DNA from 2 places in the Peribacillus sp. SIMBA_075 genome. Region 1 is predicted to be linked to the other one. Evidence: riboswitches for the same ligand, from Rfam matches in the RefSeq annotation. Region 1 holds a riboswitch; the other holds the start of a gene.
What was found. A riboswitch is a leader RNA that binds a small molecule or an ion and turns the genes downstream of it on or off. The one in region 1 is predicted to bind FMN.
Positions count from the first base shown of each region.

Region 2: another riboswitch for FMN. It lies ahead of SB775_RS02625 (ECF transporter S component); the one in region 1 lies ahead of ribE (riboflavin synthase).

Region 1 is NZ_JAWRYN010000009.1:143,958-151,526, reverse strand. Features, by position in the region: gene ribH (6,7-dimethyl-8-ribityllumazine synthase) at 1-448, opposite strand, end outside; partial or broken gene ribB (3,4-dihydroxy-2-butanone-4-phosphate synthase) at 526-1,164, opposite strand; gene ribE (riboflavin synthase) at 1,183-1,821, opposite strand; FMN riboswitch at 1,968-2,098, opposite strand; gene SB775_RS10035 (tryptophan-rich sensory protein) at 2,354-3,034, shown strand; gene megL (methionine gamma-lyase) at 3,052-4,227, opposite strand; gene SB775_RS10025 (DMT family transporter) at 4,393-5,286, shown strand; gene SB775_RS10020 (DEAD/DEAH box helicase) at 5,396-6,532, opposite strand; gene SB775_RS10015 (ATP-binding protein) at 6,580-7,569, opposite strand, start outside.
Region 2 is NZ_JAWRYN010000002.1:173,078-180,646, forward strand. Features, by position in the region: gene SB775_RS02605 (ATP-binding protein) at 1-534, shown strand, start outside; gene sigX (RNA polymerase sigma factor SigX) at 748-1,311, shown strand; gene SB775_RS02615 (hypothetical protein) at 1,277-2,494, shown strand; gene serA (phosphoglycerate dehydrogenase) at 2,610-4,184, opposite strand; FMN riboswitch at 5,564-5,700, shown strand; gene SB775_RS02625 (ECF transporter S component) at 5,867-6,448, shown strand; gene SB775_RS02630 (ferredoxin) at 6,589-6,837, opposite strand; gene SB775_RS02635 (YpbB family protein) at 7,128-7,569, shown strand, end outside.

The DNA of each region.
Region 1 (7,569 bases):
GGTTGGCCATTTCAATGGCACTAACGGCAGCTTCATAGCCTTTGTTACCTGATTTTGTTCCGGCACGTTCAATGGCTTGTTCAATGTTCTCAGTTGTCAACAAACCGAAGATAACCGGTACACCTGTGTCCAAGGAAACGGAAGCCATGCCTTTAGCTGCTTCATTGCAGACATAATCATAATGTGAAGTGGCACCCCTGATTACCGTTCCAAGTCCGATAACCGCATCATATTTACCCGTATTCACAAGTTTCTTCGCAATTAACGGAAGTTCGAAAGCACCCGGCACCCACGCGATGTCAACATCATTTTCATCAACGCCATGACGCTTAAGGCCATCCAATGCCCCTCCTAAAAGCTTGCTTGTGATAAACTCATTAAATCTTCCTACCACGATTCCGACTTTCAATCCTGATCCTATTAATTGTGCTTCAATAACTTTCCCCATGTCCAATTCCTCCTAATTTTAAAAAAATATCATTTTTTTCATTTAAAGATTAATTTAGCTAAAAATCCTTAAGCATTCGGGATGTTCAGTTCAAGTGCCTGTTTCCCGATTGTATCACTTTGTTCAAGATACCGAATCAAATCGGCTATCGTAATGAACTTCAGGTTGAATTTCCCAGCGATGACTTCTAAATCGGATACGCGTGCCATCGATCCATCATCATTCATGATTTCACATATGACACCAGCTGGAGCGGCACCGCATAATTTTGCCAAATCCACCGAAGCCTCCGTATGTCCTGCCCTCCTTAATACGCCGCCTTCTTTAGCGACTATCGGAAAAGTGTGACCAGGCCTTTGAAAATCTTCAGCAACCGAATCTTCTTTAAGAAGCTCAAGAATGGTCAAGGACCGTTCAAAAGCACTTATTCCTGTGGAAGTGCTTTTATGATCGACACTAACCGTGAAGGCAGTACCATGATGATCGGTATTTTCTCCTACCATAGGATGCAGGTTCAATTTCCCTGCCAGTTCTTCTGTAATGGTTGTACATATCAAACCTCGTCCATGAGTCGCCATGAAATTGATCGCTTCCGGCGTTGCCTTTTCGGCCAACAAGACGAAATCCCCTTCGTTTTCACGGTCTTCATCATCGGATACGATTACTACCTTGCCAGCTTTCAAATCCTCGATCGCTTCTTCAATTGTATGGAACATCATTACACCGCCCTTTTATTAGAATCCGTGCTCTGCCAAAAACTCTAAATTCAGTCCTGGTTTTGAATCGCCATTTTTCATTTGATGTATAATATATTTCCCTATCATGTCGTTTTCAATGTTAACGATATCGCCAGCCGCTTTTTGTCCCAATACGGTGTCCTGATGAGTCAATGGAATCAGAGATACAGTCAAAAGGTTTCGTTCAATTCCAAATATCGTCAGGCTCGTTCCATCAATGGCTACAGAGCCTTTTGGAATGCAAAAGGCACTGAGCCCTTCTTCCAATTGGATTACATAATATACGGCATTTTCTTTTCGTTCTTTTTTTATGATTGTTCCGGTCCCGTCGATATGACCTGAAACAAAATGACCGCCAAACCTTCCCTGTGCACTCATGGCTCGTTCGAGATTCACAGGTGATCCCAATTTTAACGTCCGGATCGAGGAAGCTTTGACCGTTTCCGGCATTACGTCGACCGTAAACAAACTTTTCGTGAAGGACGTTACCGTTAAGCAGACCCCGTTGACTGAAATACTATCCCCCAGATGAACATCTTCAAGGATTTTTTCAGAACGGATCGACAACTCCATACTGCTTTTCCCTTTTTTCAAGGAATGGACGGTACCGATATCCTCGATGATTCCCGTAAACATGTTTTTCCCCCTTTTATAAAATATAAAAAACCCCTTAGGATGACCTAAGGAGTTAACAGGAGAAATGAGTGAAAAAAACTGTATACCTAAAAAGCCCAATATTTTCTTTTTTGAAAAATTAGGCGTACGTATACACTTGGGTTCCACACGTCCTTCTCCCATCCAGACTTTACTGTCGGCTTTGGAATCTCACCAAATCCTGCCTTTATCAGGCTCGCGGGCTTAGAATTTCTTCATCACCGCCGGTTGGGATTTTCACCCGACCCCGAAGGACTAAAATAATATGAATCTTTGAATATTTTATCACCTTAAAGTGAGGATGTAAAATTTCTAAACTTAAATGGTTCATTTGTTACAGGAACTCCCTCACTTTATGGAAAAATGAAATTCCGCTCCAAGTAACCTCGATGTGCTCCAAAAGGTTAACCGGGCCTAATTGGTGGAATAGGTTATAGGGATTACAATTCAAACAAGGAGGAAGCCCAAGATTATCGCCATCAACAATTTGCTTTTCTTTCTATTCGTCGTCACGATGAATTTTTTAGCCAATTTCCTGCCTTTGAACGGCCGAACATCTGGAGAGATTTCCGATAAACTGGATGTCCTCTTCACTCCTGCCGGTTATGTATTTTCCATTTGGGGTTTAATCTATTTTCTGCTCGCCATCTGGGTATTCAGGCAGTTTTTAAGTAAACATCAAAACAGCCCTGCCAATAAGGCATCCTTCCCTTGGTTCGCTTTAAGCTGTGTCCTAAATGGCGCTTGGCTTTTGGCTTGGCATTACGAACGATTTTTGTTATCCGTATTCATTATCATTGCTCTTTTGGCTATATTATTGGTCAGTTATACAAGCATAAAAAAAGTGGAGCATACTCCTTTCGACCTTTTTCCGTTTTCCGTTTATACCGGCTGGGTGAGTGTTGCAGCCATCGCCGACATTTCTTATTACCTTACCTATATCGAATGGGACGGTTTTGGGATTTCCAGTGTAGCTTGGACGATCGTTTTGCTGATTGCAGCAACAATCCTGGCCTTTGTCTTTGCTGGTAAAAACCGGGATTGGTGCTATCCTCTCGTATTCGTTTGGACGTTCATTGGCATCGGGATCCGAAATGGTGCGCCCTACCAGGTAATCACAGACATTTCTTATATTCTGGCTGCTTTCATTTTTATCGTGTCGATCACGACCTTCATTAAAAATCGGAAGAACTGATAGGGAAATCTGGTGGTCTAAAAAGCTTGCTGAAGATCGTGCCAGATGTCCTGCCAAGCTTCAAGGCCAACTGAGAGACGGACCAGTTGGTCACTGATGCCCATTTGTTCCCGCGATTCTTCAGGAACGGCAGAATGCGTCATGGTAGCGGGATGCTGGATCAATGTCTCGGCATCCCCTAGACTGACGGCAATTTTGATAAGTTTCAATTTATTGAGGAATTCCTGTGCATCCTGTTTTGTACCATGCAATTCGAAAGAGATAAGGCCGCCTCCGTGTTTCATCTGTTTTTGCATTATATAATGATCCGGTGAAGCTTCATCACCTGGATAATATACCTTTTTCACCTTTGGATGTTTCACAAGTTCATGAAAGATGTTCATTGCATTGGCTGAGTGACGGTCCATCCTGACAGGCAAGGTCTTTAACCCCCGCAATAGTAACCAGGCATCGAATGGTGAAATGATTCCACCGATATCCTTCTGTGTAGTCCCAGCTACCTGATTAATAAAGTCCTTCTTACCAACGACAAGGCCCGCAACGACATCCCCATGTCCGCAAAGATATTTCGTAGCACTATGAAGGACGATATCACACCCATATTCAAGGGGTCTCTGTAAGTAGGGTGTCGAAAACGTATTATCGACTACAATCGTCACATTATATTCCTTCGCTACTCTCACTACCATCTGTAAGTCAATCATTTTCATCGTCGGATTGATCGGGGTTTCTACATAAATGCAGGTCGTTTCCGGCCGAATCATTTTCCTTACCTTTTCTTCTGTATCCATTTCACAAAAATCATGAGTGATGCGGTATTTATTTTTCATTAACTGCAGAAGGCCAAAAGTACAACCATATAAACCCTGTGAACACAGGATGTGGTCATCCGTTTTAGTTAAGGCAAAAAGCACCGCAGAAACTGCAGCCATACCTGATCCGAAAGCAAGGCCAGCTTCCCCGCCTTCCAAAGCGGCAATCTTTTCTTCCAGCACTTGTACCGTCGGATTTCCAAGGCGTGAATAAATATATCCATCTTCTATACCGGCAAAACGCCGTTCCCCTTGCTCGGCCGTTTCAAAAGTGAATGTTGAGGTTTGGAATAATGGTGTTGCCAAGCTTCCTAAATGCTTCTTCGAGTCATATCCTTCATGTATGACTGCCGTTTCAAACTGTTTATACTTTCCTGTCATAACATCTCCTCCTAACCTATGTCTATTGATATCATATGTCAAAAATCCACATAAAGGAAGCGTTTTCATACATAGATATCCCCGTTGTAAAAACCCATAATTTAGTATGTGTGATATACTTTCACAATCTGGTATTTATAGTTGAAGACTTCGGGAGGGCACAAGATGAACAAATTCATTTTTGGTTTTCTGGTCATTTTAACGACTGCGTTAATGGGTTCTTCATTCGCTATAGGAAAAATTGGCTTAGCGTATACTTCCCCAATGTTACTTGCAGCGATTCGGTTCATCCTAGCAGGTTTCATCATGGCCATTGTCGTCAAGCTCATCAAACGCCCGCATCCAAAAAAGATCAAGGATTGGTCAAAGTTGAGTATCATCGGTTTTTTCCAGACTGCTGGTGTAATGGGATGCATCTTTGTAGGTTTAAGGACCATTTCAGCCGGGGAACTTTCGATCTTGACATTCATGAACCCATTATTAGTGGTCATTTTTGGAACGCTATTTCTTAGAACGATTTACACCTTGCAACAATGGTCGGGAGTTTTGCTCGGTTTTATTGGCGTTTTTATCACAATGGGGGCACATCTTGATTTGAAGACCGGTACTCTTCTTGGATTGATGTCAGCCATTTCGTGGTCCATTGCGACCCTATTGATGAAAGTTTGGGGACATACCTTCGACACTTGGGTCATGTCAGCCTATCAAATGCTGTGCGGAGGTTTTCTCCTGCTCATTGGATCATTTCTTTTTGAACAGCCCTTTTTCAAGATTTCCCAGGCATCCATCCTTATTTTGTTATGGCTGGCCATCATGGCATCCATCGTTCAATTTTCTGTTTGGTTTTTCCTATTACAAAAGGGGGATTCAGCCAAAACGAGCGCCTTCCTATTTCTAGCTCCCTTTTTTGGTGTCCTATCTGGCTACCTCTTGCTGGATGAGCCTGTTCACTGGTACGTTGCGGTTGGAGGTTCACTCATTTTCATCGGCATATTTTTGGTTAACTGGGAATCCCACCATACAGTGGAAAAGGCATGTAGAGTGGATTCTGCAAAATGAATCTCCACTTTAATTTCAAGACGAGAAGGAGTTCAGGCATGTTTGCGGATTGTATCTGACTCCTACAAAAAAAAAGAGACAGCCGCAACGGCCATCCCTTTTCCCCAACTCATTCATCGACTACGATGTTTCCACCATAGAAAGTTACTCTCGTTAATGGAATCTCCAGTTCACGAGCCATTTTTTTCAACTCTCGCTCTTCTCTTTCCGTTACGATTGAAATAACAGTGCCATCTGCACCTGCACGCCCTGTTCTCCCTGATCTATGGATATATTGATCGATGTTGTCAGCCATATCAATATGAACGACTGCTGTGAGGCCTTTTATATCTAGCCCTCTTGCCGCTACATCCGTTGCGATCAACATCGGGGATTTTCCGGAACGAAGCTTGCGCAGCGCCTTCTCCCGGTCGACTTTATTGGATTCCCCGTGAAGCACACCCATTTCAACACCTTTATAACTCAGCTTTTCATGTAGGACGCTCAGCTCTGCTATATCGTTAAGGAAGGCAAGGGCCTTCACATCTTTAAGTCTTGTGATTTTCTCAAGAATCTTGGATTTTTCCCGTCTCTCTACAACAAAGTAAAGATGGTCCACTTTCGATTCCATTTTTTCATGCTTATCGACCTTGATCATTTCGGGTTCATTCATGAATCCTCTGGCCGCTTTTTCCGTTTCCTCTGGCAGGGTTGCCGAAAATACCATGATTTGCCGGTCTTTTAGCGTTGTTTTGATAATATTATTGATCGTTCCCATATGCTCTGGAGTGATCAATTGGTCACCTTCATCAAGTACAATCGTCTTAACTTCATGCATCTTCAATTTTTTTTGTGCAATCAATTCGTAAATCCGTCCTGGCGTTCCAGCAATGACCTGTGGATGCTTCTTCAGTTTGTCCAACTGCCTTTTTACATTAGCACCGCCGATGAATGCTGCACCAGTTATACCGCTTCCCTCTGACCAAATGCGAATTTCTTCATTGATTTGCATGACCAGTTCACGGGATGATGCTAAAATCAAAGCTTGGGGCGATTTTTTTTCAGGATCTATCTTTTCTAGCAATGGCAGTAAATAAGCTAAAGTTTTTCCGGTTCCAGTCGGTGATTCAGCCAAGATGTCTTTTCCCTCAACAATCACGGGAATCGCTTTCGTTTGAATCGGGGTAAGTTGTCCGAACCCGGATTTTTTCCAGACCTCTTGTATATATGGTTTTCTATCGTTCACTAATGCAGGTAATTCGCTCATATCGTTCTCCTTTAATATAAAACTTTTCCTATCTTTCATAGTACCATTTATTCTTGTCCAGTAGCCAACGGAATACGAATTGTAACCGTCGTTCCTTTGTTTATCTCACTTTCAAAATGCATTTCCCCATCAAGGCGATGAACGATCTTCCGGCAAATCGCAAGCCCGATCCCTGTGCCCTTTTCCTTTGTCGAATAGAAAGGTTCACCAATCCGTTCAAGGCGCTCGGGTACCATTCCTATACCATTATCACTCACGCTGACTACAGCTTGATCATCGATGATTTTCAGCGACAGATCAATTTTCCCATTATCGTCAATCGCTTCAATGCTGTTCTTGACAATATTGATTATCAACTGTTTAAGTTCGATTGTATCAGCCATAATATAAATCGGTTCGGCGGTTTTAACCCTGAACCCCATCTCGATATTATTCAAATTCGTCTCTGCTTTCATTAACGTGAATACCTGTTGTAAACTGTCGGCAAGATCAATCCTTTGGAAAGCGACATCCTGTTTTTTTCCGAGAACCAACAGTTCACTCGAGATTATATTAATTCGATCAATTTCCTTTAACATGATATCAGAATGCAGCGGATTGACTTCCTTCGTCATATCCATTAACTGTACGAATCCTTTTAACGATGTCAGCGGATTCCTTATCTCATGTGCCACGGCCGCGGCCAGATGCCCGATTACGGATAGCTTTTCAGACATGATCATCAATTCCTCTTCGCGCCGTGATTCAGTAATATCCCTAACGATTGCATATACTCCAAGCAACTCCGCTTGTACGATGATCGGTAAAAAGGTTACACGGATTATCCGCTCTTCACCATTCTTATTCTGAATGGTCGTTTCGAATTTTACCGCCTCGCCTTTAAGGGACTGTATAAAGAAAACAGATACCTTTTCCCTTTCATTCCAGTTGATGAGATGCTTCGCATTCTTGCCTTTCAAATTGTCACTGTTATTACCTAACAGCTTTTCAGCTTCCGGGTTAATCGAAACGACATTACCTTCAAGATTCAGTTCAAG
Region 2 (7,569 bases), on a different contig from region 1:
TTAGTCAATGACCTGCTTGATCTGGCTAAATTGGAATCGGGAAAAATGAACCTTAGCTTTGAATGTGTGCCTATATCTCCTTATTTAAAGCGGATAACAAGTAAGTTTTCCGGACTTGCCAAAGAAAAGGGGATCACAATATCAGCCAGTCTTCAAGACAATGAAATCGAATGGCAATTTGACCCTGACCGGATTGAACAGGTTTTGACTAATTTAATTGATAATGCGATTCGTCATACTCCTTCAGGCGGTAACATTGATGTCATACAGAGGACTAGTGATCGAAGGGGTCTGATCATTGATGTGAGGGACTCTGGATCAGGTATTCCCGAAGAGGATTTACCTTTTGTATTCGAGAGGTTTTATAAAGCGGATAAAGCAAGGACCCGCGGCAGATCAGGTACCGGATTGGGGTTGGCAATCGTAAAAAATATAATCAATGCCCATGACGGCTACATTTCGGTAAACAGTTTACCTAATAAAGGGACAACGTTCAGTTTTATCCTGCCTCGAATTATGGAAAATGCTGAATGAATGACGGGTAGCTTGCCAAAAAATCTTGTTTCATACAAAACTGTGAAGACAAAGGCAATTGGATTCATTTCCAACTTGTCTTTGTTTTTTTTAGGAGAAAGATGAGAAGCCTCGGATATGTGGTAATTTACGGAATTTTATAATAAGATTAAAGCCGAGGTATGTAACTTTTATTTAGGAATGACGACTATATTTATGAACGGATGTGGGGAAATGAAGGATTCCGTTTTCCACGATCTTTATGAAAAATATCATCAGGAAATTTATCAATTCATTTATTATATGACTAAAAATCGTGAAACGGCTGAGGACCTTGTTCAGGAGGTCTATATCCGGGTATTGAAGGCCTATGAACGCTTCGAAGGAAAAAGCAGTGAAAAAACGTGGATTTATTCGATTGCAAGAAATGTGACAATTGATTTTTTTCGGAAACAAAAAGGGTGGAAAGACAAAATCTTCCCTAACTTTGATTGGGATAGGCAATTGATTAAAGATACACAGCCCATTCCGGAAGAAGTGGCTATCATGAACGATGATATCCAAGATATTTATCAATGCTTAAACCGGTGTACCACGAATCAAAGATCCGTCATCATTTTACGATATATTCAGAGCATGTCCATTACGGAAACTGCTGAAGTATTAAATTGGAGTGAAAGTAAGGTAAAAACGACCCAGCACCGTGCTTTAAAGGCAATCAAAAAATTGATGGAAGATTCATCAGGGAAGGAGGGCCACCGCATTGAGAAAATCCCGTTGGAAAGAAAGCGAAATTGAAGACATGCTGCGCGAACTTCCAAAATTAAAAGATGACCGAACAAAGGCAGAGGTGTTTGCGGGAATACATGATAAAAAGAGAAAGAAACACTGGATGCCTCTAATTGCGGGTGTTACCTCCTTATTCTTATTGGTTGCTTTTGCGTCATCATTAATTATTGGGAAAAAAGGAACTACAAGTCAAGAGGAGACCGGCAGTAATGGGAAATTTTCCATTTCTGAAAATAAGGAAACGACAGAACATGAACGGCAGGGTATCAAAGAAGATACATCAGAAGATAAACAGGATAATCAAGAGTTTTTGGGTAAGCGAGTGGAAATTGAATCTAACGACGAGGTTTCAGAAATAGAACCATTAAAAGGTGAAAAGGAAAAAACTTTTGTACATGCGATTTATCAAGACGACCTGAAAAATGCTTCGTTCATTACCATGGGCATACCAGATGATCAAATGAATTTCATCGTTCCCATCTCAATAAAACTCAAACATAATGACGAATCGAATACACTGAATCGGTTAGTTAACCAAATGTCCAATATCGATGAAGAGCAATATGGGCTATTTGACTATTTTCCGCTTGATATAAAGATTAGCCAAGGAAAAGAGATGAACACTGCTAATATTGACTTTCGAAAAAACAGCCGGCTATTGGATGATGATACACTTTTTCTCCACTCGATGGAAGAAACGCTTTCCTATAATAATATTGAGAAGATGACTTTTTCTACAGGTGGTAAGCAAGGTGCAATGTTTGCACATGAAGGATTTTTAAAGGAGGCGGATATTCCTCATCAAAAAAAACGCACATACCTTCTTTACCAAAGAGATGAATCCTCTCCAAGGTTTCTTGTTCCAAGCAATCTGGATTATCAGGACTTCGAAGAGGCGCTTCAAGCTGGAAAAGGGAAGCCGGACATTGAGGGAATATCACCTGCAATCCCGGATGACCTGAATTGGGAAAGTATACGTTCAAAAGGAGATCTTGTGATCATTAATCTATCAGATCAAGCTGCTATTGAAAATAGCAAGGAATCCCTTCAAGCTTTAGAAGCCATTCTCTTCATTGCTAAGGATTTTGGTTTTGAAAAAGTGAAATTTGAAAATGCTCCTATTGAAGAGGTAGGCAAGCTGAATTTAACTGAAGCCATAGTGGTGCCCAAAGCACCGAACCAAGTCAATTGATGCAGGGAGTTAGGCTAAATGATGGGGAGAAGTACATGTAATGGTGCTGAAGAACGTACATATTAAAACACCCTAAAAGAAAAGTGCCCGCGCATGACGGGCACTTTTTTTCTTCTTATAATGAAATACGGGCCATGAACGTAATATCATCTATTTCCATTAAAAATTGTTTCATGTTGTCCTCTAAGGGTTCATCAAAGCTCAGAACCATGATGGCTTCCCCGCCAGCCTTTTTACGACCTACCTGCATTGTGGCGATATTCACTCCGTGGTCACCAAGGATCTTACCTACGTTACCAATAACACCAGGTTTATCGGTATGCTGGATATAAAGTAAATTCGATTCCGGATGAAAGTCGATTTTGAAATCATTCAAACTAACAATTCGAGAACCGTAATTTTCGATATAAGTTCCACTGATTGTTAATTCACGGTTGTCACCTTTTACTTTAAGGCTGATCAAGTTAGAGTACCCTAAAGAATCCGTAGAGACTTTTTCACCAACTGTGATGCCACGCTCTTTTGCGATCAGCAGGGCATTCACTTCATTGACGGCTGCATCAACTCTTGATTTGAAGAAACCTGAGATCAGACTTTTTGTCAGAATCGCTGTATCGAAGTCCAATGATTCTCCAGCATACGTAACGGAGATTTCCTGAATTCCTTCTTTCATGCACTGGGAAGCAATGGATCCCATTTGCTGAACAAGTTGATAGAATGGTTGTACCTTTTCAAAGACTTCTTTAGAAATGGCTGGAAGGTTGATGGAACTTGAGACTGGATTTCCTTCGAAATAGGTCAATACTTCTTGGGCAACCTGTACGGCCACATTTAATTGGGCCTCTTTCGTAGATGCACCTAGATGAGGTGTAGCTATGACGCTATCCAGTTCAAGCAGTTTATGGCCAAGTGGAGGTTCTTCGACGAAAACGTCCAGTGCCGCTCCGGCAACATGTCCTTCAACTATCGCTTCATATAAGTCATCTTCATCCAGAATACCGCCACGGGCGCAGTTCAGTACATATATGCCTTTTTTACAGGTAAGCAGTTTTTCTTTATTGATCAATCCTCTAGTTTCATTCGTTAGGGGAGTATGCACAGTAATGATGTCTGCTTTAGGAAGCAATTCATCTAAGGGCAGGGATGTAACGGACATTTTCTTTGCACGATCGGCAGTAAGGAACGGATCGTAGACAATGACATCCATACCAAATACTTTAGCACGTTTGGCAATTTCCCCTCCGATACGTCCAAAGCCGACTATACCCAATGTTTTGCCGCGAAGTTCCGTTCCTGTATATGAAGAACGTTTCCACTCCCCATTCTTTAATGAAGCATAAGCTTGCGGAATATGTCGCATCATGGAAGCCATCATCGCAAATGTATGTTCTGCTGTTGAAATGGTATTTCCGTCGGGTGCATTAACCACGACAATTCCGCGTTTTGTCGCTGCGGGGATGTCTATGTTATCGACGCCGACACCAGCGCGTGCTATGATTTTCAACTGCGGCATACGGTTCATTAAATCTTCCGTTACCTTCGTTGCACTTCTTACAAGTATTGCATCAATCCGATCAAGTTCATTTGCCGCTTCCTCTACTGTCTTCTGAATAAGAAGAATATGGGATGCCTCTGATAGCGGTCCGAGTCCTTCTGGTTTGATGGCATCTGCCACTAAAATCCGATACATGCTAAACACCTTCCTAGGGGAGAATAATTATCTTAAATTTCAGTTAATTTTACAATTGAAATGGTAATTATGTCAATTTGACTTAAATGGATGTAAGCGCTTAAAACAATAATTATCATCCTGATCGTGTGTGGAAGGCCGCCATAATATTGACTTCCTCATCGATTGCTAAAAAAGAAAAATTATTTACATTATTCCGAATCATCATTTTGTATCCAATTATTGTTTTAAACCTTTTAATCTATAAATGGACATTCACCATGACGATAGATATTCATCCTAACTGTATGTAACAGAAAAAATACTTTTCGGTCCTTCCTTATCTTCTCGAGTAGACAAGTACCATTACCCCTGCTCTTCTGACGATTCAGCTGAATACTGGCCAGGTTACCCAGAAGTCTGAGCTTGCTGTTACTGAAGTTTCTCTTTCTTCATATAATAAGTATTTATATAATCTATATTTCTCCCACCGCCTTCTATGTTTCTCTCCTGTCTAATTCCGGTAATTCAAAGCTCATTGTATTCTCACATTTTCCAAAGAGGGCATAAGAATACCAATAAGAAAATCGAGATTAAAGTATTTTGCAAAAATTGTTCCTTTAAATAAGCTATCTTCCGCACGCTCAATTTTCTTCAAAAAGAATATAAGCTAAAGGGGCAATCTGCCCAGGGATTTTAATTGGTTAAAAAGTTTTGGAACTTCATTTTGCAGCATTTGCATAAATTAAATGGAGAAGAACTCTTTGCTTTTTATGGATCCCATTTAATGAGTAACTATTTTTGTCCGAAAATAGTTACTTTTTTTTGTGTCAAGGTTTAGATGCGCTTTAACATAGGTGGAAAAATGGTTTTTTATTTGCTTAGCCATGTATGAAGGCCATCTTAAAAATCACTTTATTCCTGAACTCTTCAAAAAATAAATCTTTTCCATCTCGATGAGTCCCATAAAAAACACTTCAAGATAAAGGCCTGGCTGATGGGAAAATAAAAAATATATAACCTTGTGCAAACTTCATTTAAAAAGAACTACTTATAAAGAATCCTTTTTTCCTGTTGGATAAAAGCTCAAAACCACTGGTAAGCCCAAAGTGGATTACTGGACCAAAGATAAAGTAAGTAAGTCTTAGCGGATTGGTTTGGAGCAAATGAAAAAAGGTTAAAGACGGAAATTTATTTCTTGCTTTTTTAAATGTGCATGATAAAATCAAATAAATTAAGTGGTGGAGAGACGGTAGGTTTTTGGTAGGAAACTTGGTTGGAAAAGCGGGTTTTCAAAGGGGATTAGTGGAAACACATTAAATCGCCTATACGAATAAACTGCTGATACAAAGCTACTTAACGCACCTTTCGGAAACGAAAGGAAACTAAAAATTTTATAGGTCTATCTTCGGGGCGGGGTGCAATTCCCCACCGGCGGTGATGAAGGAAGTTCTCCTTCTAAGCCCGCGAGCCTTACGGGGCAGGATTTGGTGTGATTCCAAAGCCGACAGTATAGTCTGGATGGGAGAAGATGGAGGTTCCTGAGTGCGTTTCAACAGTCATTTGCTGATACGTTTGTTTGATGTAACCTTTAATTTATCCCTTTAATTCTATTGGAATTAAAGGTTTTTTTATTGAGCATCGACATCATTAAGGAACACTAACCTCTTTTCAGGTAGATCGGAAAAGAAGGAGAGAGAACTATGAAAAAGAATAAAGTGAAAAAAACGGTCACACTGGCAATGATGGGAAGCATTTCTTATTTATTGATGCTTTTGAATTTTCCGTTTCCAGGATTTCCACCTTTTCTGAATGTTGATTTTAGCGACATACCAGCATTGATGGCGGCATTGATTTTTGGTCCTATGGCAGGAATTCTAGTTGAATTCCTTAAAAACCTATTGGATTTAGTCATGACAGGGACCTTGACAGCTGTACCTGTGGGGCATATTGCAAACTTTATAGCTGGAATACTGTTTGTCTTGCCAACTTATTATGTATTTCAGAAAATCAATTCAAAAAAAGGGATGACGTTCGCTTTACTTGCGGGAACAGTTTCCATGGCAGTATTTATGAGTGTTTTAAACTATTATGTCTTTTTACCGGCTTATACCTTCTTTATGGGATGGGATGCAATGTCGGCACCCGAATCAAGAAAGCTAATCACGACGGCAATCTTGCCTTTCAATGTAATTAAAGGCGTGCTTATAACATCTGTATTCATGTTGTTGTTCATTAAATTACAGGCATGGATCAATAAGCAAACATTATATAAAAATGCTTAATGGCATTTACGATAGAAACATAAAAAAACAACCGATATCCAATTCGGTTGTTTTTTTATGTCCGTTTAATTTGGCAGGGGAAGATGCAATGAAATTGACCAAAAAAAAAAGCCATTCTCGATTGAAAATGGCTTGTATCTTTATTCGAATTTTAGTGCATCCCCGTCAAATGCCTCATCAGCAACTTTAATAGAATCCGTTGGACATCCTTCAAATGCATCCATCATGTCATCTATAAGTACATCTGGAATTTCAACGATTCCCTCGTTATCGTCAAGGGTAACAAATGCAATCCCTTCGTCATCATAATCATATATATCTGGTGCTGCTGCTCCGCAAGCGCCACAAGCGATGCATGTTTCTTTATCCACAATAGTAAATTTAGCCATGAATATAACCCCTCCTAAGTTGATAGACAACTGATAATCTTTTTATTTCAGATTATTATCTCTTTCTTATTGTAAGACCGAATGCCAAACTTTTCAATAGAAATTGTATTGATAATAACTATCATGTAGCAGGATGTCAACGAAAATCATCGAAATAATTAACATGGCCCTTTCCATGATGCGTCATTTAGTCACATAATTTCCCTTGTTTTCATCAATAATAACGGCGATTTTTGCAGTTTTTTGTTACAATAGGTTTATTGGATAAATGAAACAAGGATGTGAGTCCCATGAAAAATTATCTACAGGCAATCATTCTATATGCGATAAAAAAATTTCAAGGTGAACGTTCCATTTATGCTATATACCATATGCTTCAGGGGAAGAAGTCGTCACAAACAATCCAGGATGCCCATTTATTCGGGCTGACGAATATATTTGGGACAATACCACGATTTACCCGTCAGCAGTTAAATCAAAACATTGAACAGTTCCTTGACCATGAATACATAAATACAACGGATAAATCAGATGCATTTGAAATTAGTATGCAAGGTGAGGAGATGTTAATCGATTACTTCAATGATAATCCTTTTCCGAATTTTATAAATGGTTGGAAGTATCACAATATCACCCCGATTTTCTGGGGAAGGTTAAACTTACTCATTCAAACCATATCCCATATTGTCCACAATGAAAGACGTTTTTATCCGATACAAAGAAATCCCAAAA